Regions from separate parts of the Calidithermus timidus DSM 17022 genome, predicted to be linked through region 2. Evidence: riboswitches for the same ligand, from Rfam matches in the RefSeq annotation. Region 2 holds a riboswitch; the other holds the start of a gene.

Region 1 (7,538 bases), on a different contig from region 2:
CTCGGGTGATGTTCCGCCACCTGGTACCCAACGCCATCGCCCCCATCATCGTGCAAGCCACCCTCGAGGTGGGCAATGCCATCCTGGTCGAGGCTGCGCTCTCCTTCTTGGGCTTCGGCATCCAGCCCCCCGTCGCCACCTGGGGCAACATGCTCACCAACGCCCAGGAGTACATCTTCAGCGCCCCCTGGCTGGCCCTGGCACCGGGTTTCATGATCTTCCTCACGGTGCTGGCGTTCAACTACCTGGGCGACGGCCTGCGGGACGCGCTCGACCCCAGAAGCCGCTTGTAGCTGTTACAGTTAAGCCGTGTACCGACAGCCGCGAGAAGCTTTCGAAGCCCGCGTGCATACCGCCGAACACCGCATCTACGGGCAGATCTACCTGATCCCCGGCAGCGGCACGGCGGACCTTCTGAACGCCGAGGGCAAGGCGTACCTTCCGGTAACCGGCGCCCTGCTGTATCAAGCGGGCCATAAGCACCCTCCCGAGGCCGGTGAACTCAAGGCCAGCAGTGCCTTCGTGGCCCTGCAGAAAACACAGCTGCGTTGGCTGGTGGGGGGCCGACCGGCCACGCTGCGCACCTCCAGGGCCATGCTGGAGAAAAAACGGCTGGCCCTGCTGTATGGCTCGTACTTGCTGGCCGGAGATCTGGAGATCCCTAAGGGAGTGCGGCTTTCGGACTATCTTTCCTCCACCAAGCCCTTCCAGACGCTCTACGCGGCGGGCCTATACCTTTTGCAGCCACAAAAACCCGTCGTGGAGCTCGAGCCCTACGAGACCTTCGAGTTCGTGACGGTCAACCTACACCAGACGGCGGGGGTGATCGAAGCCCCCGCCCCTTCCGGTCAGGATACGCGGCTTACCCTGTTTGGCTGAGTGGCCGGCTACTGGCGCTTGAGCAGGTAAACGGTCAGCTCGCGGTTGTTGCGCAGCTGAAGTTGGAACTCGAAGGGCTGGTACCCGGCGGCCTCGATGCGAAGGGTGTATTCGCCGGCCTCGAGCCCCTGAAACACCACCTCCGCCCCGCTCCGGGTGTCGACCGCGAGGCCAGCGCGGCTCAGCTCGACCTGGGCACCCTCAATCCCCGTGACCACCTTGAGCAAGCAGGGGCACAGCGCGTCGCTGCTGACCACCCCCACCCGCTCTTGCGGCATCGTGGGCTCAGGGGCGGAGGTTTCGTCGGTGGGCGGTGAGGTCTGCGGGGTTTGGGCAGGGGTTTGAGGGGCTGGCGCGGGCGGCTCGGTGAGAGTGGGCTGCGTGGGGGGCGGGGTCTGGGGTTCTGTCGCGGTGGCGGGGGGGTTCTCGAGCAAGGCCACCGGGTTGGTGTTCCAGGGCTGGGCGACGTTGAGAGCGGGAAACAAAAACAAAGCCAGCACCAGACCCACGAACATGGTGGTCATTTTTCCCCGCACCCTCGAGGGCAGAAACAGCGCCAGCAGGAAAAGACCCACCCCCGCCAGGCCCACGATCAAATAGGCCTGGCCTTGACGCCACAGGCCCAGCGAGGGGATCAGCAGCGAACCCAGGGCCAGCCCGATCAACAGGAGCACCGCCCCCACCCTGGGATTGCGCGAGAGCGTGAGCAGGCTGACGAGGAACAGGAGCGCTCCGAGAATTCCACCGAACCAAAAGACCATTTCCATGCGCAACCTCCTCGAATGGCCGCTGGTTTACTTATAACACACAGCAGCTCGGGTGAAACTCTTGCTGGTTACAGGGTTGCCATCCTTGACGGGGGTGTTGACGGCCTGATAACGTTGATCTGATCGGCTAGGGGTGCCCCCGCGGGGGCTGAGAACAGGGTGACCCCTGTAACCCTTGGAACCTGATCCGGTTAGTACCGGCGGAGGGAAGCCCATGGAGAAATCTTTCCAACCCAACATATACCCCATTCCTCCTGGCCCTTCGCCGGTCCAGGAGGTGGTTTTTTGTTAGGAAAGCTGTATCTGGTCGCGAGCCCCCGACCCGGCCAGCCGGAGGCGGAGTTGCTGGGCCGCCTCGAGGCCGCCCTGGACGGCGGGGTCGAACTGCTGCAGCTGCGGGCCAAGGACCTCGAGGCCCAGGCTATCCTCGAGCTCGGTGAAAAGCTGCGGGAGCTGTGCGGGCGTTACCGGGTGCCGCTGGTGATCAACGACCGCCCCGACCTCGCCACCGTACTGGAAGCCGAGGGGGTGCACCTGGGACAGGGGGACCTGAGCGTGGCCCAGGCTCGGCGCTTCTTCGCGGGCTGGATTGGTCGCAGCACCCACGCAGCTGAGCAGGCCCTGCGGGAGCAGGCCGCGCTCGAGGGGAGTGAGGGCTATCTTTCGGTGGGGCCGGTTTGGGAAACCCCCACCAAACCCGGGCGGCCTGCCACGGGCCTGGCGTACGTGCGGTGGGCGGCGCAAAACCTTCGGGTGCCCTGGTTTGCCATCGGGGGCATCGACGAGCACACCCTACCCAAGGTGCTGGAGGCTGGAGCCCGACGGGTAGCGGTGGTGCGGGCCATCCTGGACGCCCCTCATCCCCAGCAGGTCGCCGCGCGCATGCGGAGGTGGCTGGATGGTCTGGATTAACGGCAAGGCCGTGGAGGCCGAGGGAAAGAGCCTGAGCGAGGTCGTCGAGGCCGTGTGCGGCCAGCGGGGAATAAGCCTCGAGGCGGTCGCCGTGATGCTCAACGACGAAATCTGGGTCAAAGGCCGCTGGCCCAACCGCCCCCTGGCGGCGGGGGACGTGGTGGAGGTCGTGGCCATGATGCAGGGGGGCTAGCCGTGAGTGAGCTGGTGATCGCAGGTCAGCGCCTGAGGGGCCGCCTGTTCGTGGGCACGGGCAAGTACCGCGACTTCGCGCTGATGCAGGAGGCGCTCGAGGCCGCCGGGGCCGAGGTGGTGACCGTCTCGATCCGGCGCGTCGAGGTGGGGGCGGCGGGGCACCAGGGCCTGCTGGAGGCGCTGGACTGGCAGCGCTACCGGGTGCTCCCCAACACCGCCGGAGCCCGCACGGCCGTCGAGGCTTTGCGCCTGGCCCGGCTGGGGCGGGCCATCACAGGGAGCGACTGGGTGAAGCTGGAGGTGATCCCTGACCCCACCTACCTCCTCCCCGACCCCCTGGAGACCCTAAAGGCGGCGGAGATCCTGTTGCAGGAAGGTTTTGTCGTCTTACCCTACATGGCCCCCGACCTGGTCCTGGCCCGGCGCCTGGCCGCTTTGGGCACGGCCACGGTGATGCCCCTGGCCGCCCCCATCGGTTCGGGCTGGGGGGTGCGGACCCGGGCCCTTCTAGAGCTTTTCGCTCGGGAAAGGACGGCTTTGCCCCCGGTGGTGGTGGATGCGGGACTGGGCCTCCCTTCCCACGCGGCGGAGGTCATGGAGCTGGGGTTGGATGCCGTGCTGGTCAACACCGCCATCGCCGAGGCGGAGGATCCCCCGGCCATGGCCGAGGCCTTTAGGCTGGCGGTGGAGGCGGGAAGGAAGGCCTTTCTGGCGGGGCCCATGCGGCCGAGGGAAGGGGCAAGCCCATCCAGTCCCACGACCGGCGTTCCCTTGGGGAGGGAGGGGTGAGGGCCGAGGTGGCCGTGGTGGGGGCGGGGATCATCGGGGCCCTTACGGCCTATGAGCTGGCCAAGCGGGGCCTCGAGGTCCTCCTCCTGGATGCGGAAAAGCCCGGGGCCGCCACCCTGGCCAGCGCCGGCATGCTGGCCCCCTACCCCGAGGGGCTTTCAGGGGAGCTCTTACAGGCGGGCCTCTTGGCCCTTACCCATTACCGAGACCTCGTGGCCGAGTTGGGGGAAAAGGGCTTCCCCGTGGAGGCGGGTTTTTCCGGCACCTACGTGGCCGCGCTAACCCCGGGGGAGAAGGAGGCCTGGGAGGCCGAGGCCCCCCTACCCTACCCGGTGCGGGGGGGCCTGGGGGCCAGGGCCTTTCCTGGAGGGTACGTGCACCCTAAGGCCCTAAGGGAGGCCCTCCTTGGGGTCCTGAGGGGCATGGGGGTTCCTTACCTGAAGGCCGAGGCCACGGGGGTTGGGGAGGGAAAGGTCCTCCTCGCCGAGGGGGAGGTACGGGCCCGGCGCATCCTCCTGGCCGTGGGGGCCTGGGGGGAGCGGTTCGGTCTCGGGGTGCGCCCCCTCAAGGGGGAGGCCCTTCTCCTGGAAGGCCCCTCCCCACCCGCCCCCCTTTTCGCCGGGGAAGGCTACCTCCTGCCCCGGGAGGGTGGGGTTTACCTGGGGGCCACGGGGAGGGAGGAGTGGCAAGAGGGTGTGGACCTCTTTGGGCTGAGGTGGCTTGCGGATTACGCCCACGAGCGGTTCCCCGCTTTGGGAGGGTCCCGCTTCCGGGGGGTGGTCTTCGGCTACCGGCCCCTGGGGGAGGTTTTTGTGGGGGAGGTGGGGGAGGGCGTCTACGCGGCCACGGGCCACGGTAGGAACGGCGTCCTCCTCGCGCCCTGGACGGCGAAGCGGCTTTTGCAGCTCATGGGGGTGGAGGGATGACGCAGCTGGAGGCGGCGAGGAAGGGCATCGTCACCGAGGAAATGGCCTACGTGGCAGAGCGAGAGGGGGTTTCCCCCGAGTTCGTGCGGGAAGGGGTGGCCCGGGGGAGGATCGTGATTCCCCGGAACCCCAACCACCGCACCCTCACCGACTTCAAGGGCATCGGGGAGGGTTTGGGCGTCAAGGTGAACGCCAACCTGGGCACCTCCTACGATTACGTGGACCTGGAGGCCGAGGTGGAGAAGGCCAGGGTAGCCATCCGCTATGGGGCGGACACCCTCATGGACCTCTCCACCGGGGGGGATCTGAAGGAGATTCGGCGGCGCATCCTCGAGGTGGCCAGTGTTCCCTTGGGCACCGTGCCCATCTACGAGGCGGAGTTTAGGGCGGCCAGGCGCAAGAACTTCTTTGACCTGTCGGCAGGCGAGCTTTTCCAGGTCATAGAGGAGCACGGGAAGGAGGGGGTGGACTACATCACCGTCCACGTGGGAGTGACCCTGAAGAACCTGGAGGTGTACCGGCATAGCCCCCGCACCACGGGCATCGTGAGCCGGGGCGGGGGGCTTATGGCCGCCTGGATGCTCCACCGGGGGGAGGAAAACCCCCTCTATGCCCGTTTTGACGACCTTCTGGACATCGCCCGCACCTACGACATGACCCTTTCCCTGGGGGATGGCCTGCGGCCGGGTTCGTTGGCCGATAGCACCGACCGGGCCCAGATCGCCGAGCTCCTCACCATCGGCGAGCTGGTGGAAAGGGCCAGGCGGGCCGGGGTCCAGGCCATGGTGGAGGGTCCGGGGCACATTCCCCTGAACGAGGTGGCCACCAACGTCCAGATCCAGAAGAAGCTCACGGGCTATGCGCCCTTCTACATCCTGGGCATGCTGCCCGTGGACACCGCCGCCGGTTTTGACCACATCGCCGGGGCCATCGGCGGGGCCTTGGCGGGTTGGATGGGGGCGGACATGCTCTGCTACCTGACCCCCGCGGAGCACCTGGGCCTGCCCACCGCCGGGTACGTGAAGGAGGGGGTCATCGCCTTCAAGATCGCGGCCCACGCCGCGGATGTGGCCCGGGGGAATCCCCAAGCCCTACAGCGGAACCGGCGCATGTCCGAGGCCCGCTACCGCCTGGACTGGGAAGCCCAGTTTGCCCTCTGTCTTTTCCCCGAGGAGGCGCGGCGGCTTAAGGAGGAGCGGGGCTCCCGCACCAAGGCCTGCAGCATGTGCGGCCCCTTTTGCCCCATGAACCTGGTGGAGGCGGTGCTCAGGGGCAAGGAGCGTCTGGAGCTGCCGGTGGCATGAGGGTGGCCCTGACCATCGCCGGTTCGGACTCTGGGGGCGGGGCAGGGGTGCAGGCGGACCTCAAGGTCTTCTTCCGCTTCGGGCTCTACGGTACGAGCGCCCTCACCCTGGTGACCGCCCAGAACACCCTGGGGGTAGAGCGCCTCCACCTCCTTCCCCCGAGCCTGGTCTACCAGCAGATTCGGAGCGTGGCCGAGGACCTACCCGTTCACGCGGCCAAAACCGGGGCCCTGGGCAGCGCCGAGATCGTAGAGGCGGTGGCCGCAGGGATAAGGCGCCACGGGATCGCCCCCTTGGTGGTGGATCCGGTGATGGTGGCCAAGGGCGGGGACCCCCTCCTGGCCCCCGAGGCGGTGGCGGCTCTAAAGGAGAGGCTTTTCCCCTTGACCGACCTCATCACCCCGAACCGCCTCGAGGCCGAGGCCCTCCTGGGCCGCCCCATCCGCACCCTTGAGGAAGCGGAGGAGGCAGCTTTGGCCCTTTTGGCGCTAGGACCTAGGGCCGTGCTCCTCAAGGGGGGGCACCTGGAGGGGGAGGAGGCGGTGGACCTCCTCGCCACCCGGGAAGGGGTGCGGGCCTTTAGCGCCCCCAGGGTCGCCACCCGCAACACCCACGGCACGGGCTGCACCCTTTCCGCCGCCATCACCGCCCTCTTGGCCTTGGGCAAACCCCTGGCCGAGGCGGTGGCCGAGGCCAAGGCCTACCTCACCCGCGCCCTTAGGAGCGCGCCCCCCTTGGGTCAGGGGCATGGCCCCCTCAACCACTTTGCCTGAGCTCGAGGCCTCGCGCTTCACGCTGGTTGTAGCCTCTTCAGCGTGTGCGCTAGACTGAGGCTAAGGAGGCAATGCAATGGGTATTCTCGATCGCCTGAGCCGGCTGATCCGGGCCAACATCAACGACCTGCTCAAACGGGCTGAGGACCCCGAGAAAATCATCGAGCAGGCCCTCGAGGACATGCGCGCGGCCCTGCGCGATGCCCGCGAGGAAGTGGCCGGTGCCATAGCCGAGCAGAAAAAGCTCGAGCGCGAACAACAGAGCTACGCCGAGCAGGCGCGGGCCTGGGAGCTCAAGGCTGCCGAGGCCCTCAAGGGCGGGCGCGAAGACCTGGCCCGCGAGGCCCTCAAGCGCAAGCAGCAGGCCCAAACCCTCTCCGAGGGCTTTGCCCAGCAGCTAGCCCAGCAGAGCAGCTTGGTGCAGCAACTCATGACCCAGCTCAAGGCCCTCGAGGCCAAGATTCAGGAGGCCGAGGCCAAGAAGGCCCTGCTCCTGGCCCGAAAGAAGGGCGTAGAAGCCGCGGAAACCGTGCGGCGCTTCGAGTCCAAGGTGGATGCTCACAGCGCCGTGGAGGCCTTCGAGGACATGGAACGCCGCATCGAGGCGATGGAGGACCGCCACCAGGCCATGGCTGAGATGGACAAGAGCGACATTGAGAAGGAACTGGCCGAGCTGGGTACCGACAAGGCCGTCGAAGACGACCTTACCCGCCTCAAACGCGAGCTCGGCATGAGCTGAACATGCTAACGTGAGCCCCGACCGGACGAATGACCCGGTCGGGTGCACAATTGAGCCATGCTGGCTTTGGGAGAGATCCTGCTCTTGCTGGGGGTGTTGGGGGTGGTGTTGTGGGTTCTGTCCGCGCCCGGCAGTACGCCCCAGGATGAGCGCCTGGAGCGTGCCCTGGCCGAATTGCGCCGCCAGCGGACCCAGCTGGGCAAGCCTTTGCGGAGGTTGGTGTCCCAGGCAATTCGCTACGGCCAGGAGCTGCG
Region 2 (7,538 bases):
AGCCCCGACCCTTAATGCAGAGTTAAGCTCTGGTGCGCCCTTGGTAAGGAAGGCAAAAGGCGCAAGCTAGCTTGAACTAGCATTAGCTTATGGCCGAGGTAGCCCCGATGAGCTCGAAATCCACTTCAATCCTCGAGATGCTCAAGGCCATGGTGCAAGCTCAGGCCTCGGACATCCACCTGCAGGTCGGAGCTCCGCCCACCATGCGGGTCTACGGCAAACTCAAGCCTTTTAACAACAAAGTGATGAGTCAGGGGGACATCGAGACCTTCGCCAAGGCCCTGATGACCCCCGAGCAGCAGGAAGAGCTGGAGTACCGCAAGGAACTCGACTTCGCCTTCACCCTTCCGGGACTGGCCCGCTTTCGCTGCAACCTGCTGCACCAGCGCGGCAGCATGGGCATGGTGATCCGGGTGGTCTCCGAGGCCATTCCCGGCTTCGAGGCGCTGGGCCTGCCCAAAGAGGTGATGGAGAGCCTGGCCAACCAGGAGCGCGGCCTGGTGCTGGTGACCGGCCCCACCGGCTCGGGCAAGACCACCACCCTGGCCGCGATGGTCGACTACATCAACCTCCACTCGGCCAAGAACATCATCACCATTGAAGACCCCATCGAGTACCTGCACAAGCACAAGAAGAGCCTGGTCGTGCAGCGCGAGGTTGGCGTGGATACCGACTCCTTCCTCACCGGCTTGAAGTACGCCATGCGCCAGGACCCCGACGTCATCCTCATCGGAGAGATGCGCGACCGCGAGACGGTGGAGGCCGCGATCATGGCTGCCCAGACCGGGCACCTGGTCTTTTCCACCCTGCACACCCTCGACGCCACCCGCACCATCAACCGCATCATCGACTTCTTCCCCCCGCAAGACCACACCCAGATCCGCATCCTGCTGGCCGAGTCGCTGCTGGGTATCCTCTCCCAGCGCCTGGTGCCCCGCGCCGATGGAGGGGGGCGGGTGCTGGCGTTGGAGGTGCTCCTGGCGACCCCGTTGATCCGAGAGCTGATCAAGGACGAGCACAAGACCCCGCAAATCCGCGAGTTCATGTCGCAGGACAACCTGCGCGGCATGCAGACCTTCGAGCAACACCTCTCCAGGCTCTACCAGGAGGGTCTGATCAGCCTCGAGGACGCCGAGCTCACCGCCACCAGCCCTCACGAGCTCAAGCTGTTGCTCACCAAGGCAACGGGAAGAGCGTACTGAAGAGGGCCATTGGCCCTCGATGCTCAGCCAAAGGCTGAGGGTTCGTAGCGTGGGGAGCCCTTCCCCCGGCGCCGGGGGTATGGGCGTTTTGCGTAAGGTGTACGACCCGCGCCCGGCGGGTGTACGTTATACCGGATTCAAAAAGATACTCTTCAAAACCAAAACCCAGAGGCTATCTTTTTGAATCCCAGAGCACTCCCTTCGGTCGGGTTAGTTCGTCACCATTCGGTGACAAACTAACCGAATCTGGTATTAGACTGTCCCCCGGAGGATACGATGCTCGTAACCGGAATGGAAATTCTCAGCAAGGCCCGCAAAGAGGGCTATGGGGTGGGGGCTTTCAACGTCAACAACATGGAGTTCGTGCAGGCAGTGCTCGAGGCCGCCGAGGAGGCCAGGAGCCCGGTGCTGCTGGCCCTTTCCGAAGGGGCCATGAAGTACGGCGGCAAGGCCCTGGTGACCATGGCCCGCGAGCTCGGCCGCGACGCGCGGGTGCCGGTGTGCATCCACCTCGACCACGGCTCCTCCTACGAGTCCTGCCTCAAGGCCATCCAAATGGGCTTCACCAGCGTGATGATCGACAAGTCTCACGAGGACACCGAGACCAACATCCGCGAGACCAAGCGCGTGGTGGAGGCCGCCCACGCCCTGGGCGTGAGCGTGGAGGCCGAGATTGGCCGCCTGGGCGGGGTGGAGGAGCACGTGGTGGTGAGCGCCGAAGATGCCTTCCTGACCAACCCCGAGGAGGCCAAGATGTTCATGGACGCCACCGGTGCCGACTATTTGGCTGTGGCCATCGGCACCTCGCACGGGGCCTACAAAGGCAAGGGTCGTCCCTTCATCGACCATGAGCGCATCAAGGCCATCGCCGCCGCTGTTCCCAACCCGTTGGTGATGCACGGGGCCAGCAGTGTGCCCCAGGAACTCGTCGAGCGCTTCCGCGCCGCCGGGGGCGAGATCGGCGAGGCCGCCGGTATCCACCCCGAGGACATCCAGAAGGGCATCCAGGCCGGCATCGCCAAGATCAACACCGACACCGACCTGCGCCTGGGCTTCGTAGCGGTCATGCGCGAGGTGCTGGGCGGCAGCGCCAAGGAGTTCGACCCGCGCAAGATCCTGGGCCCAGCCCGCGAGGAGATGAAAAAGATCGTCAAAGCCCGTATGGAGCTCTTCGGTTCGGCGGGGAAGGCGTAGGGCCGGGCCCTGTACCCGCCCTAGCCCACCGTGCCCCGTCCTCGGTCGAGCAGGTAGAACACCCCGCCTGCCAGCAGCCCCAGCACGACCGACAAGGCCAGCGCCTCGGCGAAGGGGGTGGCTCCGGGCCGTCCCAGGCGCTCGTAGATGGCGAGGGAGAGGGTAGTCCACTCCGGACGGCGCAGGATGAGCGTGGCCCCGAACTCCCCGATCACGGCGGCCAGGGTCAGGGCTGCTCCTGAGCGCAGGGTGGGCTGGAGCAGGGGCCATTCCACGCGCCACAGACGGCGCCAGGGGCTGGCACCCAGGGTGCGGGCGGCCTCGAGTGCGCTCTTCGGCATGGCCCGCAGCGCCGGGAGCAGCGCACGGCTCAACAGCGGGTAGCTCAGCAGCGCATAGGCCGCGATCAGCAGCAGCAGCGAGCCGCTCAATTGCGGGTAAGTCAGCAGATAGCCCAGCCCCACCAACACCGGGGAGACCAGCAGGGGAAGCATCCCGGTCAGGTCGAGCCAGCGAGGCCCCAAGCGGCGCGGGTGCGGCCCTTCACCGCGCCAGACCGCGTAGGCGTAGAGAAAACCGATGGGAAGGGCCAGCAGCAGGGTCAGCCCGGCGAAGCGCAGGGTGTTCCACAAAGCCTCGCCTGCCGGGGTGAAATCGTCGCTGTTCCAGACGGTAGTGAAGGCCGAGGGGCTTTGCAGCGCCTTGAGCAGCAGGGCCAGCAAGGGGGCGTAGAGCAGGGCAAACCCCAGCCACAGGGCCAGCGCAAGCGCCCAGGCTTTGGGGCGCGGGAGGGGCCGGGGGCCTGCCTCAGGTTGCAATGACAAGGCCAGCCGGGCCTGGGCCCACAGGTACAGCAGCGTGACCCCCGCGCTCACGGTGAGCTGGGCCAGGGCCAGCGCGGTGGCCTCGGGGAAGGCCAGGCGGTAGCTGAGTAGGTTGTAAATCTCCACCTCGAGCGTCGCATAGCGCTGTCCCCCCAACACCAGCGGCAGCCCGAAGCTGCTGAAAGTGTAGAGGAAGGTCAGGCCACCCCCGGCCAGCAATCCCGGAGCCAGCAGGGGAATACCCACCCGCAGGTAGGCCCGCCAGGGCGATGCGCCCAGGGTGCGGGCGGCGGCCAGGGGGGTCTCGAGGCCGGGCAACAGCACCACCAGCAGGCGCAGCACCAGGCCCAGGTTGTAAAACACCGCAGCCCACAGCAAAATCCAGGGTGTTCCCTGCAAGTTGAGCCCCAGCAGGCCCCGGGGACCTGCCAGGGCCAGGAAGCCCAGGGCCACCACGATGGTGGGCAGTACGAAGGGTACCGTCGAGAGCGAGAGCAGGGCCTCCCGTCCTGGAAAGCGGTAGCGGAAGGCGTAGGCCAGGGGCAGGGCCAGCAGGGTGGTGAGGAGGCTCGAGGCCATCCCGTACTCCAGGCTCCACCCCAGCCGTCCCCAGTAGTATGGGTTCCGCAGGGTTTCCCCCAGACCCTCCCCCAGACCCAGCAGCAGCACCCGCGCCAGCGGATAGCCCAGCGCCAGCGCCAAGAAGAGCAGCACGGGCAGGGCCAGCAGAGGGCTCAGGCGCATGCAGCTATTTTCGTCCCTTCTTCACCGCCTCGGGCGATTGTCCCTGTAGCACCACTTTGGTCCACTCGCTCACCCAGCGCTCGCGGTTTTGGGCGATGCTCCGGGGCTCGAGGGTGGCCGGGGCTTTGGGCACCTCGGCCCACTTGAACACCTCGGGCAGCTTGGCGTCCTTGCGGGTGGGGTAGATCCACATCTCGGTGGGGATGCTCTCCTGCACGGGCCTGGAGAGCAGCCAGTCCACGAACTTACGGGCGGCAGCGGGCTGCTTGGTGCCCTTGAGGATGCCCACGAACTCCACCTGCAGGAAGGAACTGCCCGGCAGGAGCAGGTTGCCCGTGGGGGGTTCGTCGAGCTTTTTCTCCGAATAGAACAGCTCGGCGGCGGGGCTGGTCGCATAGCTCACCACCAGCGGGCGGTCGCCGCCGGACTTGGAAAAAGCGGTATAGTAGGCCTCGCTCCAGCCCTTCTCGACGCGCACCCCACCGTCGCGCAGGCTGGCCCAGAAGTCGAGGTAGCCGTCCTCGCCGAAGGTCTTGACCGTAGCCAGCAGGAAGGCCAGCCCCGGCGAGGAGGTGGCCGGGTTGGTCACTACCAGCAGCTTGGCGAACTCGGGCTTGGCCAGCTCGGCGAAGCTTTGGGGTAGGGGCTTGTCCTTGAAGTAGGCCTTGTCGTAGTTGAGCGCCACGTAACCGTAGTCCACCGGCAGGGCGCGGTAGCTCCGGTCGAGCACAAACTCAGGGCGCAGCGCCGGGAGGACGGGGGAGGCGTAAGGCTGGAGGATGTCGGCCTCGAGGGCCAGCGAGAGCTGGGAGTTGTCGAAGCCGTAGATCACGTCGGCCACAGGGGCCGCCTTGCTCAGGATGGCTTTGTTTAACATCTCCCCGGCGTCGCCTGCCTTGAGGAAGCGGAGCTTGATGCCGTTTTTCTGCTCGAACTCGGCCACCAGCTTCTTGTCGAGGTTGAAGCTCTCGTGGCTCAGGATGGTGAGCTGCTGCGCCTGGGCCAACCCCAGCAGGGTCAGCGTCGCCAGAAGAAGCTTTTTGAACATAAAAAATCCCCCTTGTCACCGGAGGGGGCCGAAGGCACGTTGGCCTTGCTCTGTTCCCGTCACGCTCCCTACGCCGGTCCTAACCGGGTCAGGTTCCAAGGGTATCTCTCAGCCTGGCTCTGAGCCAAGCACCCCCGATGACCCCATGAATATACACCCCGCCTCCGGTCCCCGGCGAGGGGGCTTCTACAATTGGCTTCCCACCGTCCGCGCCGCGCGCACCCAGAAGCGGGGAAAGCGCTCTTGAAGCTCTCGGGCAAAGAAAAGGGCCTCGTCGGCATCGTGGGCCAGGCCAAAGACGCTCGAGCCCGAGCCCGACATCAGCACCCCGCGCAGCCCTACGGACTTCAGGTGGAGCTTGAGCTCGGCGATGGCGGGCTCGAGGCGGAAGACGGGAGCCTCAAGGCTGTTCCAGTAGGGCGGATCGCGGCCCAAGCGGAGGGCCTCGAGGATGCCGCCGATGTTGAGCTCGCTCCCCCACTCCTCGGGCCGGAGGGCCCCGTAGGCCGCCGCCGCCGAAACCGCGATGCCCGGATTGACCAGCACCAAGTGGGCCTCCACGACCTCCACCGGCCGTAGGCGCTCCCCCGCGCCCCGCCCTTCGGCCATGCCGCCCAGCAGGAAGAAGGGCACGTCGGCCCCCAGCTTCCGGGCGATGCTGGGAAGGTCGAGGGGGGCAGGGTAGAGCCTGGAGAGGGCCAGCAACACCGTCGCCGCGTCGGAGGAGCCCCCGCCCAGCCCGGCGGCCAGCGGGAGCTTTTTCTCCAGCCGCACCCACACCCCACCGGGCCACCCGGCGGCCTCGAGGTAGGCCTGCGCCGCCCGATAGGCCAGGTTGTCCGCTCCGGTGGGGAGGTCGGCACCGATGACCTCGAGCCCGATCCCTCTCGGGCGTGCCTCGACGCTGAGCCGGTCTCCCAGGTCCAGCGCGGCGAAGAGGGTGTGCAACTCGTGATAGCCACTCTCGAGCCTCCCCACGACGGAAAGGCCCAGGTTGACCTTAGCAGGCGCTAGCAGTTCCACGTGCGGGCCAGCCCTGCGGCGAGCTCGAGGTCTTCGGGGTAGGTCAGCTTGAACATCCGGCGGTCGCCCTCGACCAGCGCCACCGGATGGCCCAGGGCCAGCACGGCCTGTGCGTCGTCACTGTAATCTTGCCCCAGGCGAATGGCCTCGCGGTGGGCCTCGAGCAGCAACTCGCGTCGAAAGCCCTGCGGGGTCTGCACCAGCCGGTAGCGCTCGCGCGGGATCACCGCGCCGTAGGAGCTGGAGCGTTCCTCCACCAAGGTGTCGGGTACCGGGATCGCCAACGTAGCGGCCCCCGTTTGGCCCACCGCCTTCAGCAGCCGCTCGACGGCCTCCCGCACCACGAAGGGCCGGGCCACGTCGTGCACCAGCACCACGTCGCCTGTGGCTTCGCGCAGCATGTTCCACACGCTTTGTTGGCGGGTTGGGCCTCCAGCCACGAAGCGCACGCCGGAGCGCGGGGGCTGGGGGTGGCCGGGGGGTAGGGCTACCAGGATTTCCTCGGCCCAGGCGAAGGCCGAGAGCGCGTGCTCGAGCAAGGTCTTGCCTCCGACCTCGAGGAAAGCCTTGGGGCCGCGCCCCAGGCGTTCGCCCGAACCGGCGGCGGGAAGGAGTACCGAGAGCGACATCAGCCCAAAGGCTACCAGAAAAAGCTAGACATTCTCATAGAGGCTTTGTGTTAGGCTCTTGGGCGTGACGTTTTGGGAAGCCATCCTGCTGGGCGTGCTCGAGGGCCTCACCGAATTCCTGCCCATCTCCTCCACCGGTCACCTCACCCTGGCCGCGCACCTGCTGGGCATCCCCATCGAGAGCGACAACTTCGCCAAAAGTTTTTTGATCGTGATCCAGCTCGGGGCCATCCTGGCGGTGTTGGCGCTCTACCTTCCGCGCTTCCTGCGCGACCTCGAGGTCTGGAAGCGCATCGCCTTTGCCTTCGTCCCCACGGGGGTCATCGGCTTCGGCTTGTATCACTTCATCAAGGAGCGCGTCCTGGGCAACGACCTGGTCGTGGTGTGTGCCCTGATCGGGGTGGGGGTGGCTTTGCTCTTCGTCGACCGCTGGCTCCAGGGCCACAAGAAGTACGACGACATCAACCAGATGCCCCTGGCCCAGGCCGCCCTCATCGGCGTGTTCCAGGGTCTCGCCGCCCTCTTCCCCGGCACCTCGCGCAGTGGAGCCACCATCGTAGGTGGAATGCTCAGCGGCCTCTCGCGCCGGGCTGCCGCCGAGTTCTCCTTCATCCTGGCCGTGCCCACCATGCTCGCCGCCTCCGGCTACGACCTGCTGCAAAGCGCCAGCACCTTCCCCAGGGAGGGCTTTGGAGTCATGGCCATCGGCTTCTTAGCGGCCTTCATCACCGCCCTGCTTACCGTGCGCTGGCTGCTGGGCTTCGTCAGCCGCAACACCTTCGTGCCCTTTGCCATCTACCGCATCGCGCTGGGGCTGGTCTACGCGGCGTTTTTTCTGCGATGAGGTCGATAGCTGATAGCCCATAGCCGAACG

What was found. A riboswitch is a leader RNA that binds a small molecule or an ion and turns the genes downstream of it on or off. The one in region 2 is predicted to bind thiamine pyrophosphate.
Region 1: it holds a riboswitch for thiamine pyrophosphate, as region 2 does, so the genes downstream of both, thiE (thiamine phosphate synthase) here and B047_RS0109480 (thiamine ABC transporter substrate-binding protein) in region 2, are expected to answer to the same signal.

The regions. Positions count from the first base shown of each region.
Region 1 is NZ_KB890700.1:46,291-53,828, reverse strand. It holds gene B047_RS0113250 (ABC transporter permease) at 1-293, shown strand, start outside; gene B047_RS0113245 (DUF6812 domain-containing protein) at 310-879, shown strand; gene B047_RS0113240 (carboxypeptidase-like regulatory domain-containing protein) at 888-1,646, opposite strand; TPP riboswitch at 1,766-1,872, shown strand; gene thiE (thiamine phosphate synthase) at 1,932-2,558, shown strand; gene thiS (sulfur carrier protein ThiS) at 2,545-2,751, shown strand; gene B047_RS0113225 (thiazole synthase) at 2,754-3,542, shown strand; gene B047_RS0113220 (NAD(P)/FAD-dependent oxidoreductase) at 3,539-4,468, shown strand; gene thiC (phosphomethylpyrimidine synthase ThiC) at 4,465-5,772, shown strand; gene thiD (bifunctional hydroxymethylpyrimidine kinase/phosphomethylpyrimidine kinase) at 5,769-6,545, shown strand; gene B047_RS0113205 (PspA/IM30 family protein) at 6,622-7,284, shown strand; gene B047_RS17985 (hypothetical protein) at 7,342-7,538, shown strand, end outside.
Region 2 is NZ_KB890697.1:76,880-84,417, reverse strand. It holds gene B047_RS0109495 (type IV pilus twitching motility protein PilT) at 90-1,202, shown strand; gene fba (class II fructose-1,6-bisphosphate aldolase) at 1,479-2,396, shown strand; gene B047_RS0109485 (ABC transporter permease) at 2,417-3,964, opposite strand; gene B047_RS0109480 (thiamine ABC transporter substrate-binding protein) at 3,969-5,012, opposite strand; TPP riboswitch at 5,060-5,158, opposite strand; gene ispE (4-(cytidine 5'-diphospho)-2-C-methyl-D-erythritol kinase) at 5,199-6,035, opposite strand; gene ispD (2-C-methyl-D-erythritol 4-phosphate cytidylyltransferase) at 6,023-6,664, opposite strand; gene B047_RS0109465 (undecaprenyl-diphosphate phosphatase) at 6,729-7,508, shown strand.